3 regions of the Cupriavidus sp. SZY C1 genome follow, and region 1 is predicted to be linked to each of the others. Evidence: predicted binding sites of a transcription regulator. Region 1 holds the regulator's gene; each other region holds the start of a gene.
What was found. The regulator LexA, encoded in region 1, represses DNA repair genes until DNA is damaged. The targets are predictions, from matches to a motif close to ACTGTATNNNNATACAGT.

Region 1 (6,714 bases):
GGGCTTTCTTCAACTGATTTTTGAGCCCGCCGTGCGCGGGCTTTTTTTCGGCTGTCGGACGGGTGACACACCCACCCGTGGGTTTGCCCGGATGGTGATCGGCCGATTCGGGCATTACATTGAATGGGCCTTCAGGGCATTGAGATCGCTAATTTAAGAGTCCGCCTCGGCGGGCTCTTTTTTTATGTGCGTCCCCAAAAAAAGCAGGCGAACTCGTCGGGAGATCGCCTGTCGGGAATGTTCGAGGGGGTCAATGTCCCTCGCGAACGAGTATCCGATAGTCGTCTCCGCGACAAAACCCCGCGTTGGTGGGGCGGCCTCTGCGCTTTTGACCAACATTCAGATCGCGCCAGCTACTGTGCCGAGGTGCCATGATTTTAAGTCGAGCGACGCCGAGGTCATGTTAGGATGCGCTCGAAAATGCCGCGACAGTCGGCATACGCATACGCATAGGCAGGCCGTGCCGAAAGGGACGACGCCAAGCAGGGGTTAAGCAGGAGGGTTTGTCGATGCCGAGGCCTGAGTCGGGGCCAAGACCGAAACAAGCCCGAAGGAAACAAAATGGAAGCGGAAGAACCGTTCGGTGAAGTCTTCGAAGACTACCGGGTCATCTGGGTAGCGGAGCAGTTGCAGGACGGCAAGTGGACAGCCCGATATTGCTGGCATCCCGGCACGACCATCGAGGCCGGCAAGGCATTGCAGCGGGACGTCCTGAACGGAAAATCGAAACGCCTGCTCGGACTGTTTCCGACCGAGGCCGACACGATCGCCGCTATCAAGGAAGCAGTCCTGCTGGAAGCGAAGTGGGTAGGCCCCCGTTGAAGCGATCCCGCGCACCGGGCAGTACGAAATTTTTTGTGCGGAATACTAGCCATCTGCCGAGAATCCTTGTATAGTCTTGGTCTTCGCTGATCGACACATCGCTCAGCAAGCAATCTCTACGGTGGCTGTAGCTCAGTTGGTAGAGTCCAGGATTGTGATTCCTGTTGTCGCGGGTTCGAGTCCCGTCAGCCACCCCAAAGAATTTCCCGAAGCAGCCGCTCATTCGAGCGGCTGTTTTGCTTTCTGCGTCGGACGCAGCCATCGACGGACTCCCGCGACCTGTGGTTCACTGGCTGCTGTTCGCGGTGGAGCCCGGCAGATGATCCGACAAGCACGACCCTTGACGACTGACTGGGTGCAACGCGCCGTGCCGATGGAAGGCGTGGAGCGCATCGAGGCGTGGTTTCGGGGCAAGGCGTATGCGATGCATCGCCATGACACCTATGCCATCGGGCGCACGCTTGCTGGCGTGCAGCGCTTCAGCTACCGGCGCGCGCGGCGGGACAGCCTGCCCGGCAATACCATCGTGCTGCATCCCGACGAGATTCACGATGGCCAGGCCGGCACGGAGGAAGGTTTCCGATACCGGATGATCTACGTCGAGCCTGCGCTTTTTCAAGAGGTGCTCGGCGGCCAGGCGCTGCCGTTCCTTGAGGGCGGGGTAACAACCGACCCGCGACTGGCGGCCGCGACCGCCACGTTGCTCCAGCATGTCGGCTGCACGCTCGAACCGCTGGAACAAAGCGACGCGCTCGCCGAACTGGCGCATGCCTTGGCGGCCGTTGCCGGCACGCCCGCGCGTCGGTCAGGGGGCAACTTCCACGCGGCAAGCCTGGCGCGCGACTATCTGCAGGCAAATCAGACGCGCGTGGTGACGCTGGACGAACTCGAAACCGCGACGGGCCGCGACCGCTGGAGCCTGTCGCACGACTTCCGCACCTTCTACGGCACCAGCCCCTATCGCTACCTGACCATGCGCCGGCTCGACACGGTGCGCCGGCTGCTGCTGGCAGGCACCTCGCTGGCCGATGCGGCGGCCGGGGCCGGTTTTGCCGACCAGAGCCATATGACGCGCCATTTCTCGAAGACGTTCGGCCTGACGCCGGCGCGCTGGCTGCAGGTCGCCGGCGCCGGCGCCCGGCGCTGACAAGCACCCACGATCGTTCAAGACGGTGGCCAGTGCCCCGCGTAAGCTGGGGCACGTCAACCTTTGAACGGAGAAAACGATGTCCACGCCCTCGACGCCCCATGTCGCGCCTGCCGGCCGCGGTCAGTGCCAGACGATTGACCTTCTCGACAAGATTGCCCTGATCGACGGGCACTGGCAGCCGCGCGTCGTTGCGGAAATGAACGACTACCAGTTCAAGGTGGTGAAGGTCAAAGGCGACTTCGACTGGCATCGGCATGCCGATACGGACGAAACGTTCATCGTGCTCGACGGCGAGCTACGCATCGAGCTGCGGTCGGCTCCCGGAGGCGAGCAGGTTATCGTCCTGCGCGCCGGACAGATGGGTGTGGTGCCGAAGGGCGTCGAGCACAAGCCTTGCGCGGCAGAGGAGGTCCGGATGCTGCTGATCGAGCCGCGTGGCGTGGTGAACACCGGCGACGGCGCGACGAGCGAGCGTACGGTCCAGAATGACCAGTGGATCTGAAACGTTCCAAAGAAAAAACCGGCCGCCGACGGGGTTCGACAAGGCCGGGGGTGCGCATCACGCCAATGCGACAGGAGTACGGGGACGTGTAGGGTTCAGTCGAACCGGTTCAGTCGAACGATTTGGCGCTTGGCTCGGCCAATTCCAGCATGCGGCAGATGGCGGCCATATTGCCGACCATCGTGCGGCGCTGGGCGCCCTGGTAGACGCGCACGCCCTTGATCTGGCGGAACGGTACCGGTTTGACCGGGCGGCGGGAAGCGATGGGATTCGATTGCAGCATGGCAGCACCTCGTAATTTGCGGTCAGCAGTGGTCCGCACCCGTCGTCCAGCAAGGACGGGGCGGCATGGGCAAGGCAAAGCGGGTGACCCGGGCAGACGGCCGTGCTGCCGAAGTCTCGGAGACACGGAGGCGCCGTTCTGGCGTCTCCGCTTGTTGCTAGAAACCTGACGATCGAATCAGGCCGACAGCAATACCTTCCAGTGAGAATTCGTCGCGCCCCGAATGGAGCACGATGTTTTCGAAATCGGGGTTCTCGGCGATCAGTTCGACGGTGTCGCCGCGTTTCTTGAGTCGCTTGACCGTAACGTCCTCGCCGATGCGGGCCACGACGATCTTGCCGTTGGCCGCCTCGCTGGCCTTCTTCACGGCCAGCAGATCGCCATCAAAGATGCCGGCGTCGCGCATGCTCAGGCCGCGTACGCGTAGCAGGTAGTCGGGCCGTTCGTCGAAGACCGAGGCGTCCACCTGGTACTGGCGATCGATGTGCTCGGCGGCCAGGATCGGGCTACCCGCCGCGACGCGGCCCACCAGCGGCAGTGTCAGTTGCAGCACCCCCGCCATCGGCAGCGAGAACTGGTCCGAGCGTTCCGAATCGCTTCGCGCCACCTTGAGCCGGATGCCACGCGACGCGCCCGGCGTCAGCTCGATCACGCCCTTGCGCGCCAGGGCCCGCAAGTGTTCCTCTGCCGAATTGGGCGAGGAAAATCCGAACTCGGCCGCGATTTCCGCGCGGGTCGGCGGGAAGCCGGTGTTCCGGATCGTGTCGCGGATCAGGTCGAAGATCTGCTGCTGCCGGGGTGTCAGGGTCGCCATGGTTCGCCGGTCTCGTGCCTAAGCACTGTATGTTTAAACAGTATGCTGTGATTTTATACAGTATCGTGTGAAGTGCAAGCACAATTTGCGATCCCGGGCAGACACGCGCGACACCCCGTTGGCACGCACGGGTTTTTCACGGGCGCGCGGCGGCGGGCAGGGCAGTTACAATCGGCGCCCACGGCCGCTTGCCTGGCGGCCGCCAATGATCAAGCGTCGCCCATGCCAGATTCCTCGCACCCACGTCTTCCGCGTATCGTCGTGCTCGCCACCGGCGGCACCATTGCCGGTTCGTCCGGCAGTCCCGCCAGCAGCGCCCATTACCAGGCCGCCACCGTGCCGGTGTCCCAACTGGTGCAGGCAGTGCCGCCGCTGGCCGACGTGGCGCGTGTGGAAGCGGAGCAGGTGGCGCAGGTCGATAGCAAGGACATGATGTTCGGCCTGTGGCAGCAACTGGCCGAGCGCGTGGCGCACTGGTCGGCGCAGCCTGACGTCGCGGGCATTGTCATCACGCATGGCACCGATACGCTTGAAGAAACGGCCATGTTCCTGCAGCTCACGCAGGCGTGCCCCATACCGGTGGTGGTCACGGCGGCAATGCGGCCGTCGACCTCGCTGTCCGCCGATGGCCCGCTGAACCTGCTCGACGCCGTGCGCGTGGCAGCCAGCGCCGACGCACTGGGGCAGGGCGTGCTGGTAGTGCTGAACCAGCAGATCCATGCCGCGCGGGACGTGACCAAGGCGCATACGTCGGCCGTGGACGCATTTGTCTCGCCGATGACCGGACCGGTCGGCTTTGTCCAGGACGCCTATGTCCGCTTCACGCGACAGCCGGCCCGGCCGGACGCGGCGCGCTTGCCGGTGCCGGCGGCGTGGCCGATGGTCGAGGTCGTTGCCAGCTATGCCCAGCCCGGCCGGGTGGCGTTAGATGCGCTGGTGGCGGCGGGCGTGGAAGGGCTGGTCGTGGCGGCGGCCGGCAACGGGTCGGTCCACGAGACGCTGGCAGCGGCGCTGGCCGATGCCGCGGCTGCCGGCGTGGCCGTCGTGCGCAGCTCGCGGACCGGCGCGGGGCATGTGGCGATCCCGGCACGGCCGGCGCCCGACGCCGGCATCTTTGTCTCGGCCGGCGACCTCAATCCCTACAAGGCCAGGGTGCTGTTGCTGCTGGCCCTGGCCGCCGACCCCGGCCTGGCTCGCGACGCCGCGCGCCTGCAGGCGCTGTTTGCGGCGTATTGAGCCCCCGGCCCGGCAACCTTGCGAAGCAGCGGGGTTCCGGGCTATACTCGCGGGCTATTCAACCTTGCCGCACCGGACGTGACGCCCGGGTGGCTCATCCCAAAAGGAGCGTCAATGCGTCATTACGAAATCGTATTTATCGTCCATCCGGACCAGAGCGAACAAGTGCCGGCGATGATCGAGCGTTACAAGCAGCTCGTCACGTCGCAAAACGGCCAGGTTCACCGCGTGGAAGACTGGGGCCGCCGTCAGATGGCCTACATGATCCAGAAGCTGGCCAAGGCTCACTACGTTTGCCTGAACATCGAATGCGGCAAGGACACGCTGGCTGAACTCGAGCACGCGTTCAAGTTCAACGACGCCGTGCTGCGTCACCTGATCGTCCAGACCAAGAAGGCCGAGACGGCGCCGTCGCCGATGATGAAGGAAGTGCAGCGCGAAGAAGCCCGCAAGGCCGCGCAAACGACCACGGAAGGCCAGCCCGCCTGAGCGCGGACTGCGGTGCCGCGGTGAACCAGCTCCGGCTGACCGCCACGCTGGCCGAGCGCGATACGTTGCGCTACACGCCGGCCGGCATCCCCGTCGTCAACTGCATCCTGCAGCATGCCGGCGAGGTGATGGAGGCGGAAACGCCCCGGCAGGTGGAATTCGCGATCGTGGCCATGGGCATTGGCCCCATTGGCCAGCGGCTCGAGCGCATGCCGCTCGGCACGCTGATCGATTGCGAGGGTTTCCTGGCCCGCAAGCACCGCAACAGCAAGACGCTGGTCTTTCACATCACTCGATGTAAAGCATTCGAAAAGGATTGAATCATGGCATTCGTCAAACGTGACAACAAGAACAAGAAGCGCTTCCAGCAACAGAACCCGCTGTTCAAGCGCAAGCGCTTCTGCCGCTTCACCGTGGCTGGCGTCGAACAGATCGACTACAAGGATCTGGACACGCTGAAGGACTTCATCGGCGACAACGGCAAGATCACGCCGGCTCGCCTGACCGGTACCAAGGCTCACTATCAGCGTCAGCTCGATACGGCCATCAAGCGCGCCCGCTTCCTGGCGCTGCTGCCGTACACCGACCTGCACAAGAACTGATAGGCCCAGGACCGCAAGGAGAAATACACGATGCAAGTCATTCTGCTGGAAAAAGTCATCAACCTGGGCAACCTGGGTGACATCGTTCGCGTGAAGGACGGTTACGCACGTAACTTCCTGATCCCGACCAAGCGCGCCCGCCGTGCGACGCAAACCGCCATTGCCGAGTTCGAGGTGAAGCGCGCCGAGCTGGAAAAGGCCGCTGCCGAGAAGCTGGCCGCCGCGCAAGCCGAAGGCGAGAAGCTGAACGGCCTGACCGTCCAGATCACCCAGAAGTCGGGTGTGGACGGCCGCCTGTTCGGTTCGGTGACCAACGCCGACATCGCCGCAGCCCTGGAAGGCCAAGGTTTCAAGGTGGAAAAGTCGCAAGTGCGTCTGCCGAACGGCCCGCTGAAGGTCGTTGGCGACTACGCCGTCGGCGTGTCGCTGCACACGGACGTGCTGGTCGACATCACCGTGTCGGTGCTGGGCGACCACGCCTGAAGCCGTACCCGCGACGAGGCGCCGGCCCTGGCCGGTGTCTCCGACGCACCCCGAAAGGCAGGAGCCACGCTCCTGCCTTTTTTGTTGGCACGCCGTCCCGCACCGGTCCGCGCCGCTATAATTGCCCCCCATGAACGCGCCCGCCGCAGATCCCCAACTAGACAGTCTCAAGGTACCTCCGCACTCGATCGAGGCCGAACAATCGGTGCTCGGCGGGCTGCTGCTGGACAACGCCGCTTGGGACCGCATTGCCGATTTCCTGTCCGAAGCCGATTTCTACCGCTTCGACCACCGGATGATCTTCCAGAGCATCGCCCGGCTGATCTCCGCCAC
Region 2 (6,714 bases), on a different contig from region 1:
CGCACGAGCTGCGGAAGTCGATCTCGCGGGCAATCGGGCTGCCCTGGAACGAGCAGGTGGCCGGGTCGGCCGTGACCACGATCTGGGCCGACTGCTGGGCACGTTCGAGCGCCGGGTTGGCGTAGTGCGTCAGCGCCTTGAACAGCGGGAAGTAGGTCAGCACGGCCAGCGCGCAGCCCACCATGATGATCCACTTGCGGCCGATCTTGTCCGACAGCGAGCCGAAGAAGATGAAGAACGGCGTGCCGATCACCAGCGCGCCGGCGATCAGCAGGTTGGCCGTCTTGGCGTCCACCTTCAGCACCTGCGTGAGGAAGAACAGCGAGTAGAACTGGCCCGTGTACCAGACCACGGCCTGGCCGGCGGTCAGGCCCACCAGCGCCAGGATCACGATCTTCAGGTTGCGCCATTGGCCGAATGCCTCGGTCAGCGGCGCCTTCGACGTCTTGCCCTCGGCCTTCATCTTCTGGAACGCCGGCGACTCGCTCATCGACAGGCGGATGTACACCGACATGGCCAGCAGCAGGATCGACAGCAGGAACGGAATGCGCCAGCCCCACACGTCGAAGTTCGGGCCCGTGGCCTCGCGCACCAGCAGGATCACGATCAGCGACAGGAACAGGCCCATCGTGGCCGTGGTCTGGATCCACGCCGTGTAGGCGCCACGCTTGCCGTGCGGCGCGTGCTCGGCCACGTAGGTGGCCGCGCCGCCGTACTCGCCGCCCAGCGCCAGGCCCTGCAGCATGCGCAGCAGGATCAGGATGATCGGCGCGGCCCAGCCGATGGTTGCGTAGCCGGGCAGCAGGCCGACGATGAACGTCGACAGGCCCATGATCAGGATGGTGACCAGGAACGTGTACTTGCGCCCGATCATGTCACCGAGCCGGCCAAACACCAGCGCGCCGAACGGCCGCACGATGAAGCCCGCGGCGAACGCCAGCAGCGCGAAGATGAATGCCGAGGTCGGGTCCAGGCCCGCGAAGAACTGCTTGGCGATGACCGCCGCCAGCGAACCGTACAGGTAAAAGTCGTACCACTCGAACACCGTGCCGAGGGAAGAGGCCAGGATCACCTTCTTCTCTTCCTTCGTCATCGGCGCATTGTGGGCGGCCGGTACCGACCCCACGTTTTGCGCGTTTGCCATTTGTTGTCTCCTCCGTTTCCGTTCTTCCGTCGAAAATCTTCAAGGGTCCCTGTCCCCGGGGCCGCCGTGTGCACGGACCGGCCCATTACGGCAAGGTTGCAACGATTGTGGGAGGCGAAACTTACTGCGTTCTGACAGATCCACGCCGGCGCGGCCGGTTTCGGTCGGGGTATACGCTAGCCGGCGCAGGGCACGGGACGGCACCTGCCATGGTGCGCCGCAGCGCGCCCGGCCGGGATGGCGCATGGCGCAAGGGTTGCGCGGTTGTTGTGCCGCAGCAAACGGACGCGGCCGGCGGCGGCCGAGAGGAAACCCTTAGATGGTGCCCGGACCGGGCGGATGCGCCGGCCTGTCAGGTTCGGCGGCAGGCTGGGCGCCTGCACCGGCCAGCGCCTGTTCGGCCGCGTGGGCCTCGTCGTCGGCGCGGTTCATGCGCCAGGCATAGAGCGCGGCGATCGCGACATAGAGGATCAGCGAGCCCTGCGCGGCCATCCAGAACGAGAACGGCCACCCCAGGAAATCGAACCGCAGCTCGCGGGCGAACCAGCTTACGCCGAACGTCGCCAGGAACCACACGGCCAGCAGCCCGCCGATCCAGCGCACGTTGTGATACCAGGCGCGCCGCTCCTGCGGCGTCATGCGGTCACGCGGGGTGCGCTTCATGCGTCACCTTCCGCGGGCGTGCGTCGTAGCGTGATGCGAAAGCGCGCGCCGGCCATGCGCGGCGACGTCTGGTAGACGTTGTCGTCGATCGACACCTCGCCGCCATGCTGCTGCACGATCTCGCGCACGATGGCCAGCCCCAGCCCGCTGCCTTCCGTATTGGTGCCCAGCACGCGATAGAAGCGCTCCATCACCCGCTCGCGGTCGGCCGGCGCGATGCCGGGGCCGGTGTCCTCGACGTCCAGGTATGCGAACGGCTCGAACGCATCGGTCCCCACCCGCACCGTGGCATGGCCGCCGGCCGGCGTATAGCGGATGGCGTTGTCGACGAGGTTGTTCAGCATTTCGGTCAGCATCAGCCGGTTGCCGGTGATCAGCACGGGATGGTCGTCGGCTTCCAGCCCCAGGTCGATATGCCGCGCCCACGCCTGCGGCAGCCAGTCCTTGACCACGTCGCGCGCCAGCGCGCACAGGTCCAGCGGCACCATGCCGCCCGCGCCGGCCAGGTTCTCCATGCGCGCCAGCGACAGCAGCTGCGTCACCAGGTGCGCCGTGCGCTCCGAGCTGCCGGCGATCTGCGCCAGCGAGCGCCGCAACTCCTCCGGCGACTGCTCGCGCTGCGCCAGCTCGGCCTGCATGCGCAGCCCGGCCAGCGGCGTCTTCATCTGGTGCGCGGCGTCGGCAATGAAGCGCTTCTGCGTCTGCACCGACTGGTCGAGCTGCGCCAGCAGCCCGTTGAACGACGCCACCAGCGGCGTGATTTCCTGCGGCGCCGCGCGCTCGTCGATCGGACTCGTATCGCCGGGATTGCGGGCGCGGATGCGCTGCTGGATGGCCGTGAGCGGCGCCAGCCCGCGCGTCAGGCCGAACCAGACCAGCACCACGGCCAGCGGCAGGATCACGAACTGCGGCAGGATCACGCCCTTGATGATCTCGTTGGCCAGCCGCGCGCGCTTGTCCAGCGTCTCGGCCACCTGCACCAGCACCGGCTGGTTGCCGCCCACGTTCTTCAGGTCGACGTAGGTGTAGGCCACGCGCACGTCGTTGCCGGCCACGCGGTCGTCGCGCATCGACACCAGCCCGGCATGGCCCTGCTCTTCCTCGGACGGCAGCGGCAGGTCGTGGTCGCCGGCCACGTATTCGCCGCGCCGCCCCACCACCTGGTAATAGATATTGTCGGTCTCGTCGGCGCGCAGGATCTCGCGGGCCGACAGCGGCAGTTGCAGCGTCACGCGCCCGTTCACCTCGCGCACCTGCTGGGACAGCACGATGGCGCTGGCCTCCAGCGCGCGGTCGAACGGCCCGTTGGCGATGGATTTGGCCACCAGGTACGTGACCGCGATGCTCATCGGCCACAGCAGCAGCAGCGGCGCCAGCATCCAGTCCAGGATCTCGCCGAACAGCGAGCGCGGGGCGGGATGGGCGGAGGATTCTTCCAGGTGGGGCAGCGCGTCGGCCAGCGCCGTGTCCTCGGCCGCGGCATCGGCAAGCGTGGGCCGCGCGGTATCGGGACGGGCGGCGCCCGGCGTGGCGGGGCGTCGCCAGGGCAGGCGCAGCAGGCTCATCGGCGGGGCATGGCGTGCGGCACGGCGTCAGCCATGGGTGGCCATGGCCGGCTGGAACTTCTCCAGGCAGTAGCCCAGCCCGCGCACCGTGGCAATGCGGATGCCGCCCACCTCGATCTTCTTGCGCAGCCGGTGCACGTACACCTCGATCGCGTTGTTGCTGACTTCCTCGCCCCATTCGCACAGGTGGTCCACCAGTTGCTCCTTGGACACCAGCCGGCCGCTGCGCGTGAGCAGAATCTCAAGCAGGCCGATCTCGCGGGCGGAAAGGTCCAGCATCTGGTCGTTCAGGAAGGCGATGCGGCCCACCTGATCGAACGCCAGCGGGCCATGGCGCATCAGCGTGGCGCCGCCGCCCGCGCCGCGCCGCACCAGCGCCCGCACGCGGGCTTCCAGTTCGGACAGCGCGAATGGCTTGGCCATGTAGTCGTCGGCACCCAGGTCCAGCCCCTTGACGCGCTCGTCGACGCCGTCGGCCGCGGTCAGGATCAGCACGGGCAGCATCGCGCCGCGCGCGCGCAGCCGCTTGAGCACTTCCAGCCCGGGCATGCGCGGCAGGCCCAGGTCCAGGATCAGCAGGTCGAAGGTCTGCGTGGACAGCGCCGAATCGGCTTCCACGCCATTGGCGACGTGGTCGACGGCATAGCCCGACTGGCGCAGCGACCGTGTCAGGCCGTCTGCCAGCACGTCGTCATCTTCGGCGATCAGAATCCGCATGGTTGTCTCCACCCTTGTCCAGCTTTTTTCGTGGCCGGCATCGCCATCGCACCGGTTGCGGTACCGGTGGGGCTTGCCAAGCATACTGTTTTTTTATACAGTACCCGTCATTCCGCGCGAGTGGTCCCGCAAGGGGCCTGCGCAGGGGTCGGGCCAGGCGCCGAAGCCTCCGAAATCCACCGGAAAAGGCTTAAAAACGGGGCGCCGCGCCGCATGCGGCCTATTTATACACCAATTGCCATCAATTGAACCGAAGGACGACCATGGACGACAAGAAGGCCGGCGCCGGCGTGAGCGCTGAGAAGCAGAAGGCGCTTGCCGCCGCGCTCTCCCAGATCGAAAAGCAGTTCGGCAAGGGCTCGATCATGCGCCTGGGCGATGGCGACGTGGAACAGGATATCCAGGTGGTGTCCACCGGCTCGCTGGGGCTGGACATCGCGCTGGGCGTCGGCGGCCTGCCGCGCGGCCGCGTGGTCGAGATCTACGGTCCGGAATCGTCGGGCAAGACCACGCTGACGCTGCAGGTGGTGGCCGAGATGCAGAAGCTGGGCGGCACCTGCGCGTTCATCGACGCGGAACACGCGCTGGACGTGCAGTACGCCAGCAAGCTGGGCGTGGACGTGGGCAACCTGCTGATCTCGCAGCCGGACACGGGCGAGCAGGCGCTGGAGATCACCGACGCACTGGTGCGCTCGGGTTCGATCGACATGATCGTGATCGACTCGGTGGCCGCGCTGGTGCCGAAGGCCGAAATCGAAGGCGAGATGGGCGATTCCCTGCCCGGCCTGCAGGCCCGCCTGATGAGCCAGGCGCTGCGCAAGCTGACCGGCACGATCAAGCGCACCAACTGCCTGGTCATCTTCATCAACCAGATCCGCATGAAGATCGGCGTGATGTTTGGATCACCCGAAACGACGACCGGCGGCAACGCGCTGAAGTTCTACGCGTCGGTGCGCCTGGACATCCGCCGCATCGGCTCGATCAAGAAGGGCGACGAGGTGGTCGGCAACGAGACCAAGGTCAAGGTGGTCAAGAACAAGGTCTCGCCGCCGTTCCGCGAGGCGTTCTTCGACATCCTCTACGGCCAGGGCATCTCGCGCCAGGGCGAGATCATCGACCTTGGCGTGGACGCCAAGATCGTCGAAAAGTCGGGCGCCTGGTACAGCTACAACGGCGAGAAGATCGGCCAGGGCAAGGACAACGCCCGCGAATTCCTGCGCGAGAACCCGGACATCGCCTCGGAAATCGAGAACAAGGTCCGTGCCGCGCTGGGCGTGGCGCTGACCAACCCGGTGCTGGCTGCACCGGCTGAAGTCGACAACTGATCGCCACGCGGGTCCGGTGGCCGAAGCCGTCGCAGCCCCTGCGGCGGCTTTGTCGTTTCTGACGGTCGATCGGTCCATCGGTTAATGGGTCAATCGGTCTATCGGTTAATCGGTCTATCGCACCGTACCTGTCGACACCGGCCCTCGCTGGCCTTTCCCCACCTCCCAGTCCGGCCCATGCCCCGCCCTCCCCTGTCCCTGAAGGCCCGCGCCGTCGGCTATCTGTCGCGACGCGAGCACAGCCGCGTCGAACTGGCGCGCAAGCTGGCGCCGCATGCCGAATCGCCCGAGCAACTGGAGGCGCTGCTCGACGCGCTGGAGCGTGAGAACTGGCTGTCCAACGAACGCTTTGTCGACAGCCTCGTTCATCGCCGGGCCAGCCGCTACGGCGCGGCCCGCGTGATGCAGGAAGCCAAGACCCACCAGCTAGGCAACGACCAGTTGCGCGACCTGCAGGAAAAGCTGCGCGACAGCGAACTGGCGCGCGCGACGGAAGTCTGGCGCAAGCGCTTTGGCACGCCGCCCGATTCGCCCGAGGCGCGGGCCAAGCAGATCCGGTTCATGGTCGCGCGCGGCTTCTCGCGCGCCGTCGTCGGCAAGATCATCCGCGGCGCCGAGGACGAGGCGTAGCCGGCTGCATACCACCGTACGCATAAGGGGTATTGGGCGCGCCGTCAACCCAGTTGTCGTACCACTGATGCAACGCAGCGGCGCGCTGTCGGATTTGCCGCCAGCCCTTGTCCGGCGCGGCTTGGCCGCCGATGCCCCTGCAACAATCCCCGGCCGACAAGGCGTTCGGCAGGATGTTCCCGGTCAAAGCATCGCGGCATGTTAAACTCCACGAGTTCTCCGGCCCAGGCGGCCGTCCGGCACGGTCCGGACTGTCGGCAGATCAGCGGGCGCGGAGGGCGCGTCGAGCCTTGCCCCCGAATACCGCCACACATCAGCCTGCCGCCTCAGCCCCGCCGTCATGCCGCTTTCCCCGCCCGTCAACCGCGCCTTGCGTCATCGCCGTGCCATCACGGCCGAGGCCTATTTGCGGGAAGACGGCCTCTGGGACATCGAGGCGCGCCTGACGGATACCAAGCCGCGCGACATCGAGCTGGCCGGCAACCGCATCCGTCCGGAAGGCCAGCCGCTGCACGACCTGTGGCTGCGTGTGACGATCGACCTGCGGCTCAATATCGTCGATGCCGAGGCGTGCTCGGACTGGGTGCCCTATCCGACACACTGCGACACGATCGGCCCGGCCTACCGCCAGTTGATCGGGCTGAACCTGATGCGCGGCTTCCGCAAGGCC
Region 3 (6,714 bases), on a different contig from region 1:
TCAAGCTGCCGGAGGGCTACTACTACGAGTGGGGTGGCCAGTTCCAGAACATGGAACGCGCCATGGGCCACCTGCAGCTGATCGTGCCGCTCACCATCGCGGCGATCTTCTTCCTGCTGTTCCTGCTGTTCAACTCGCTGCGCTTTGCCACGCTGATCATCACGGTGCTGCCGTTCGCGTCGATCGGCGGCATCATCGGGCTGTTCGTCACGGGTGAATACCTGTCGGTGCCGGCGTCGGTGGGCTTTATCGCGCTGTGGGGCATGGCGGTGTTGAACGGCGTGGTGCTGGTGTCGTACATCCGCACGCTGCGCGAGCAGGGCATGTCGCTGCGCAACGCCGTGGTGCGCGGCGCCACGCAGCGGTTCCGGCCGGTGATGATGACCGCGACCATCGCGATGCTGGGCCTGGTGCCGTTCCTGTTCTCGTCGGGGCCGGGCTCCGAGGTGCAGCGGCCGCTGGCCGTGGTGGTGATTGGCGGGCTGATCACGTCGACGCTGCTGACGCTGGTGATGGTGCCGGTGCTCTACCGCTGGTTCGACGACCGCAAGCCCGAGGCGCGCGACATGTCCGTGTAATCGCCCAGGCAACCGCCGCAGTACAATGGCAACCGGCCGGCATGCATCGCGCGTGCCGGCCGTTTTTTGTTGGAGTGAATACCCATGACAACGCATGCACGCCGCTTGCTGCTGGCGTCTATCGCTTTCGTGACGGCCGCGGTCCTGCCGGCCATCGCCCCGGCGGCCGATGCCCCGGTCAACGTGGAACTGGGCCAGCGCGGCGGCCGCCCCGAGGCGCCCGAAGCTCCGCTTGCCTGCATGCAGGCGGTCAAGGCCAAGCTGCCGAATCCCGACCGGTTCCGCTGGCTGGGCAGCAACACGCGCCGCGTGGCCGAGGACGTCTACAGCGTGGTGGGCACCATCGCGTTCGTGAACCAGGCCGGCGAGGCGCGGCAGGGCGATGCCCAGTGCGACGTCATGCGCGCACCGGGCAACCAGTTCATCGTGCCGAAGGTCCGGCTGCCGCAGTAGGGTCGGGCCGGCGCGCGGCGGGCAGCAGGTCGCCGCGCAGCAGCCGCGCCGCCGTCTTCCACAGCAGCACGCCGATGATGGCATTGGCGGCTACGAACAGGCCGAACGCCAGTTGCGGCATGACGCCGCCGGCGCCGCGCTCCACCATGCGGATGGCCATGCCGGGCAGCGCCGCCACGCCAAAGCTGAAGGCCCAGAGCCCCGGCGAGAACCGCTGCACGCCAATCCACGGCGCCAGCCGCACCATCACCAGCGCCTGGTACAGGCCGTAGCCCAGCAACGCATACGCGAACAGGTCTGGCTGGCCGTGCGTCAGCGCCATCCACGCCGTGCCGCCCACCACGGGCGGCGCAATCTGGATGCCCAGCAGCGCGCGCCGCGCCTCGGGCAGCGGCGCGTTGACCGCCGCGCGGTTCAGCAGCATCGACTCGATCGCCAGCCACGACAGCAGGCTCACGCCGAACAGCATCATGCCCACCTGGTGCCAGCCGAACATGGCCGCCGCCGTGGCCCCGACAAAACCCGGCGCCACGGCCGGCAGGTAGGCCGCCGGCGTGATGGCCGCCGGTTCCATCCCGCCTTGCCAGAGCCGCCCGTGCAGCGCGGCGCCCAGCGCGAGCTGCCCGACCGTCGCCACCCCGAACATCACCATGGCCACCTGCGGCGCGTAGGGCTGGACGATCTGCGTCGCCAGCAGCGTCGAGGTGGGAATCAGCGCCGCGAACGACGACTGCACCGGATCGGCCATTTCCGCGCGCGCGGCATCGGGCGCCACGGCCCACTTGCGCAGGTAGGCGCCGATCAGCACCGTCCAGAGCGCCAGGCCGAAGCCCGCCAGCACCACGGCGGGCAGGGCCGGGATAGCCCAGACGCGCACGGCGCCGCGCCACGCGTTGGCCAGGGCCAGCGTGCCGACCGCCATGCCGAAGAACGACAGCGGGATGGTACGAAAAACGGAAGATGGGGTGGGGGCGCCCATGATGTGCTCGCAAAAGTGCCGGTTGATGCCTTGGATGGTACGCAGCCTTGGCGCGCGGCGTTGACGCGACCGGCTCAAGCTGTTGCTGATTCGTCTCAATCGGGTTGACGCATGACATTTTCGTCATGTTCCGGATCGAATGTGGACATCGGACGGATCGTCGACTAGGCTTTGTGTACGCTGTACACAAGATGGCGGCGCAACCGTGGCAACCGAACTGGAGACGTTTGCATGAACATCGAAACCACCAACGAACACCGCTGGCTGCACAAGCTGGCTGGCAACTGGATGGCCGAGGGCGAGGCACAGATGGGCCCGGACGGCCCCACCGAGAAGTGGCGGATTCCCGAGCAGGTCAGCAAGATCGGCGACGCCTGGGTGCAGACCCGCTCGGAGGGCGATTTTCCCGGCTGCGGCCCGGCCGTGACGGTGATGACGCTGGGCTACGACCCGGCCCGCAAGCACTTTGTCGGCACCTTCGTCGGCTCGATGATGACGCACATGTGGGTCTACGAAGGCGACCTGGAGGCCGATGGCAAGACGCTGACGCTGCGCGCCGATGGCCCGGCCTTCAACCCGGACGGCAGCGTGGTGCCGGGCAAGATGGCGAAGTACCGTGACGTCATCGCGTTCCAGGATGACGACCACCGCACGCTGACGTCGTTCATGCAGACCGACAGCGGCGAGTGGATCCAGATCATGCAGGCCCGCTACCGGCGGGAACGCTAGGGAAGGAAGCGGCCGGCCCGGGGGTGGCCCGGGCGGCCTGAATCAGGCTGGATCAGGCGCGGTCGAGTTCGTTGCTGTTCCACCATGCTTCCAGCAACGGCTGGAAGCGGTCGTCCGGGGCGGGCGGCACGCGCGTGCTCTTGCGCGCGGGCGGCAACTGGCGGCCGGTCAACTGGTAGAAGACGGCGGCCGGCGGGGTGCCGGGGCCGTAGGGCACATGGTCGATCACGCTCATCTGCCGCGCGGCCTTCAGCGCGCGCGTGGTTTCCTCGGCCGTCAGGCCGCACCCGTCGGCCAGCGCGTCACGGCGCAGGGGGCCCTGACGTTGCAAGCCTTCGATCAGAAGATGAACGCACTCGCGCGTATTCCTTTTCATGCAGCGCATTTTTCCGCACTGCCTGACACTTCACAATGACACTTGACACTTGTTTGCAATCCACCGCACGCAACTGTGGCAAGCGCGCAAATCCGGCCGCCAAAGCGCTGGACGCGCCACTTGCGGTGTCCGGCGCTTGCGCTCGTCCCGATACTGTATAAACATACAGTATTCGACGAATTCCTATGTCCGCGCCGGCGCCCCCCGGCCGGACGACTGCCCCACCATGACCGCATCCCCGCATGGACAGTTGCCGCTGGCGGCACCGGACCATGTGCCATCTTCCACCCCGCCCGCGCCGTCGCCCGATGGCCCGCCGCCGGCCGCGCCCCGCGAATCGGTGCGCGAGCTGGAGCAGCGCTATCCGGGCCTGTGGCGCGCGGGCCAGCTTGGCCGCGCCGGGCGCCTGCCCGTCTGTCCCACCGGCTACGACGCGCTGACCGCCGAGCTGCCCGGCGGCGGCTGGCCCGCCGGCGCCGTGACAGAGCTGATGCTGGCGCACGATGGCACGGGCGAACTGCGCCTGCTGATGCCGGCGCTGCGCACGCTGGCCGCCGGCGGCCGGCGCATCGGCCTGGTCAATCCACCCTACCTGCCCAATGCCGCCAGCCTGGCGGCGGCCCGGCTGCCCGCGCGCCAGGTGTACTGGGTGCGCCCGACCCCGGCGGCAACGCTGGCGTCGCAGCGCACGGACATGCTCTGGGCCGCCGAGCAGATGCTGCGCAGCCAGGCATTCGGCGCGGTGCTGGTCTGGCTGGGCCGCGCGCGGCCCGAGGCGCTGCGGCGCCTGCAGGTGCTGGCGCAGGGCGGGGACACCGTGGTCTGGGTGCTCCGGCCGCTGCGGGTGCTGCATGAGTCGTCGCCCGCCGTGCTGCGGCTGGCGCTGTCGCCGCAGCCGGGCAACCTGATGTCGATCGACTTCCACAAGCGGCGCGGCCCCGTGCGGGACACGCCGCTGCTTTTGCCGCTGGAAGGCATGGCCCACGTGCCGCAACGCACGGGCATGCCCGCCGTCCTGCCCGCCACGCCGGCGGGTGCCGACCATGTTGCCGATGACGTACTGGATCGCGGTGCACCTGCCGCGCCTGCCGCTGGACGCGCTGCAGCCGAGCTGGCCTGAGCCCGCCGGCCCGCCCGGCCCGGCCGCCCCCGGCATCGGCACGCTGCACAAGCTGCCGGTGGCGGTGGTGGAGCACGAGCGCGTGGTGCTGGCCAACGGGCCGGCCATGGCGCTGGGCGTGTGCTACGGCATGCGGCGCGGCGGCGTGCAGGCGTTGTCCGCCGATGTGGTGCAGCTGGAACGCGGGCTGGCGGCCGAGGCTGACCTGCTGACGTCGGTGGCGCTGACGCTGCTGCACTTCACGCCGGCCGTGACGATCGACACCGAGCCGGAATCGGCCACGGTGATGCTCGACGTCACGGCCAGCCTGCGGCTGTTCGGCGGCCATCGCGCGCTGTGCCGGCAGGTGCGCGCCCGCGTGCGGCAACTGGGCACGTTTGCGCAGGTGGGCAGCGGCACCACGGCGCAGGGCGCGGCATGGCTGGCCCGCCAGCCGGTGCGCCGCACGCCGCGGGGCATCGTCCGCCCGGCCCGCCGCGCGATCCAGCCGGCGCGCATGACGCGGCTGCTGGACCGCCTGCCCGTGGATTGCCTGCACGCGTACACCGACCCGGAATGGCTCGAAGGCATCGGCTGCCGCACGCTCGCGCAGGTGCGGCGCCTGCCGCGCGCGGGGCTGTCGCGCCGCATCGGCACCGAGCTGCTGGCGCGGCTGGACCAGGCCTATGGCCACGCCCCATCGGGCTTTGCCTGGTTCGAGGCGCCCCCGGCCTTTGCGCAGCGCATGGAGCTGCCCGGCCGCATCGAAGCGGCCGATGGCGTGCTGGCCGGCGCGCAGCGGCTGCTGCTGGCGCTGTCCGGCTGGCTGGCGGCGCAGCAGGCCGGCGTCACGCGCTGCGTGCTGGTGCTGGAACACGAGCGCTATCGGCTGGGCGAGGACACCGACAGCACGCCGGTGCCGCTGGCACTGGCGCAGCCGAGCCGCGACCCGGTCCACCTGTCGAAGCTGCTGCGCGAGAAGCTGGACAAGGTGCGTTTTCACGCGCCGGTGAGCGGGCTGGGTTTGCGGGTGGAGGCGATGGAGACGTGCCTGCCGCAGAGCGATTCGCTGTTCCCGGAGCCCGGCGCGGAGCCGGCCGAGCTGGGCCGGCTGCTCGATACGCTGGTGGCCCGGCTGGGCCGCGACAACGTGCTGCAGCCGCAGCCGCTGGCCGACCATCGGCCCGAATGCGCCAACCGCTGGGGCCCGCTGGGCGACGCGCCCGCGCGTGCGCCGGCCCCGGGCGCGCTGCCGCCCGAACGCCCGCTGTGGCTGCTGGAATCGCCCCAGGCGCTGCGCGTGGAAAAGCACCGCCCCGTCTACCAGGGGCCGCTGGTCATGCTGACGCGGCCGGAGCGCATCGAGGCCGGATGGTGGGACGGCGGGCTGGCCACGCGCGACTACTTCATCGCCGAACGCGCCGACGGGCTGCGCTGCTGGGTCTATCGCGAACGCCCCGGCCGCCCCACGCGGGATGGGCAGGAAGACGGCGGCGATTACCGCTGGTTCCTGCACGGCCTGTTCGCCTGAATACCACCCTCGACCATGCTGCCCGGACTGTCTTCCCTGCTGCCGTCGCTGCCCGACTACGTCGAGCTGCATTGCATTTCGAACTTCACGTTCCTGGACGGCGCGTCGCACCCGCAGGAGCTGATCGCCCGCGCGTTCCAGCTGGGCTACAGCGGGCTGGCGCTGACCGACGAGTGCTCGGTGGCCGGCACGGCCCGCGCGCACCACGCCATCAAGGTGCTGCGCGAGGACATGTGGGAAGCGGTGGCGCGCAGCGCGCGGCGGCTGTCGGCCGGGCAGGCCGCCGGCGAGGCCGACGACGTGGACGACATCGTGGTGTTCGTCGACGAGGACGACGACGACCCGGATGCCGGCCACGCCGCGGCAGGCGACGAGGACGGCGAGGATGGCGAGGCCACGGCCGGCCCCGCCGACGACCACGCCGCCGCCGAGCGCCGCCACGCGATGCTGGAAACGCTGGCGGCCGCGGCCGACGCCTTCAACCTGGTCATCGGCAGCCGCTTCACGTTGACCGCCGCGCCCGGCGACGCCATGCCGGCGCCGCGCCTGGTGCTGCTGGCGTGCAACCGCGACGGCTTCGGCAATCTCAGCGAGTTCATCACGCTCGGCCGCCGCCGCGCGGAAAAAGGCAGCTACCTGCTGTATCCGTCCGACATCGCCGATCCCCAGCCCGACGAACACCACCTGCGCGGCATGCCCGACTGCCTGGCCATCCTGCTGCCCGGCTACTGCGCCGATGCCGACGTGCTGCGCGCGCAGGCGCAGTGGTGCCGCGAGGTGTTCGGCGCGCGTGCGTGGATCGCGCTGGAACTGCTGCAGGGCCATGCCGATGCGCTGCACCGCACGCGGCTGCAGGACGTCTCGCGGGATACCGGCGTGCCGCTGGTGGCGGCCGGCGCGGTCAACATGCACGTGCGCTCGCGCAAGCCGCTGGCCGACGTGCTGACCGCCATCCGGCTCGGCCAGCCG

Region 2: a site for LexA is predicted at 4,174-4,191, ahead of recA (recombinase RecA). Genes of this name have one in related genera too.
Region 3: a site for LexA is predicted at 3,268-3,285, ahead of imuA (translesion DNA synthesis-associated protein ImuA). Genes of this name have one in related genera too.

The regions. Positions count from the first base shown of each region.
Region 1 is NZ_JAUANU010000004.1:13,419-20,132, forward strand. Features, by position in the region: gene QTN24_RS08330 (hypothetical protein) at 562-822, shown strand; tRNA gene QTN24_RS08335 (tRNA-His) at 944-1,019, shown strand; gene QTN24_RS08340 (AraC family transcriptional regulator) at 1,178-1,969, shown strand; gene QTN24_RS08345 (cupin domain-containing protein) at 2,049-2,474, shown strand; gene QTN24_RS08350 (hypothetical protein) at 2,584-2,757, opposite strand; gene lexA (transcriptional repressor LexA) at 2,915-3,571, opposite strand; gene QTN24_RS08360 (asparaginase) at 3,794-4,807, shown strand; gene rpsF (30S ribosomal protein S6) at 4,922-5,296, shown strand; gene priB (primosomal replication protein N) at 5,317-5,616, shown strand; gene rpsR (30S ribosomal protein S18) at 5,620-5,898, shown strand; gene rplI (50S ribosomal protein L9) at 5,929-6,381, shown strand; gene QTN24_RS08385 (replicative DNA helicase) at 6,512-6,714, shown strand, end outside.
Region 2 is NZ_JAUANU010000007.1:268,816-275,529, reverse strand. Features, by position in the region: gene QTN24_RS13925 (MFS transporter) at 1-1,144, opposite strand, end outside; gene QTN24_RS13920 (DUF4212 domain-containing protein) at 1,460-1,807, opposite strand; gene QTN24_RS13915 (sensor histidine kinase) at 1,804-3,372, opposite strand; gene QTN24_RS13910 (response regulator transcription factor) at 3,400-4,089, opposite strand; gene recA (recombinase RecA) at 4,353-5,414, shown strand; gene recX (recombination regulator RecX) at 5,592-6,044, shown strand; gene QTN24_RS13895 (DUF2889 domain-containing protein) at 6,385-6,714, shown strand, end outside.
Region 3 is NZ_JAUANU010000005.1:296,367-303,080, reverse strand. Features, by position in the region: gene QTN24_RS11090 (efflux RND transporter permease subunit) at 1-578, shown strand, start outside; gene QTN24_RS11085 (DUF2880 domain-containing protein) at 663-1,031, shown strand; gene tehA (dicarboxylate transporter/tellurite-resistance protein TehA) at 1,000-2,010, opposite strand; gene QTN24_RS11075 (DUF1579 domain-containing protein) at 2,242-2,739, shown strand; gene QTN24_RS11070 (hypothetical protein) at 2,792-3,115, opposite strand; gene imuA (translesion DNA synthesis-associated protein ImuA) at 3,342-4,235, shown strand; gene QTN24_RS11060 (Y-family DNA polymerase) at 4,168-5,745, shown strand; gene QTN24_RS11055 (error-prone DNA polymerase) at 5,761-6,714, shown strand, end outside.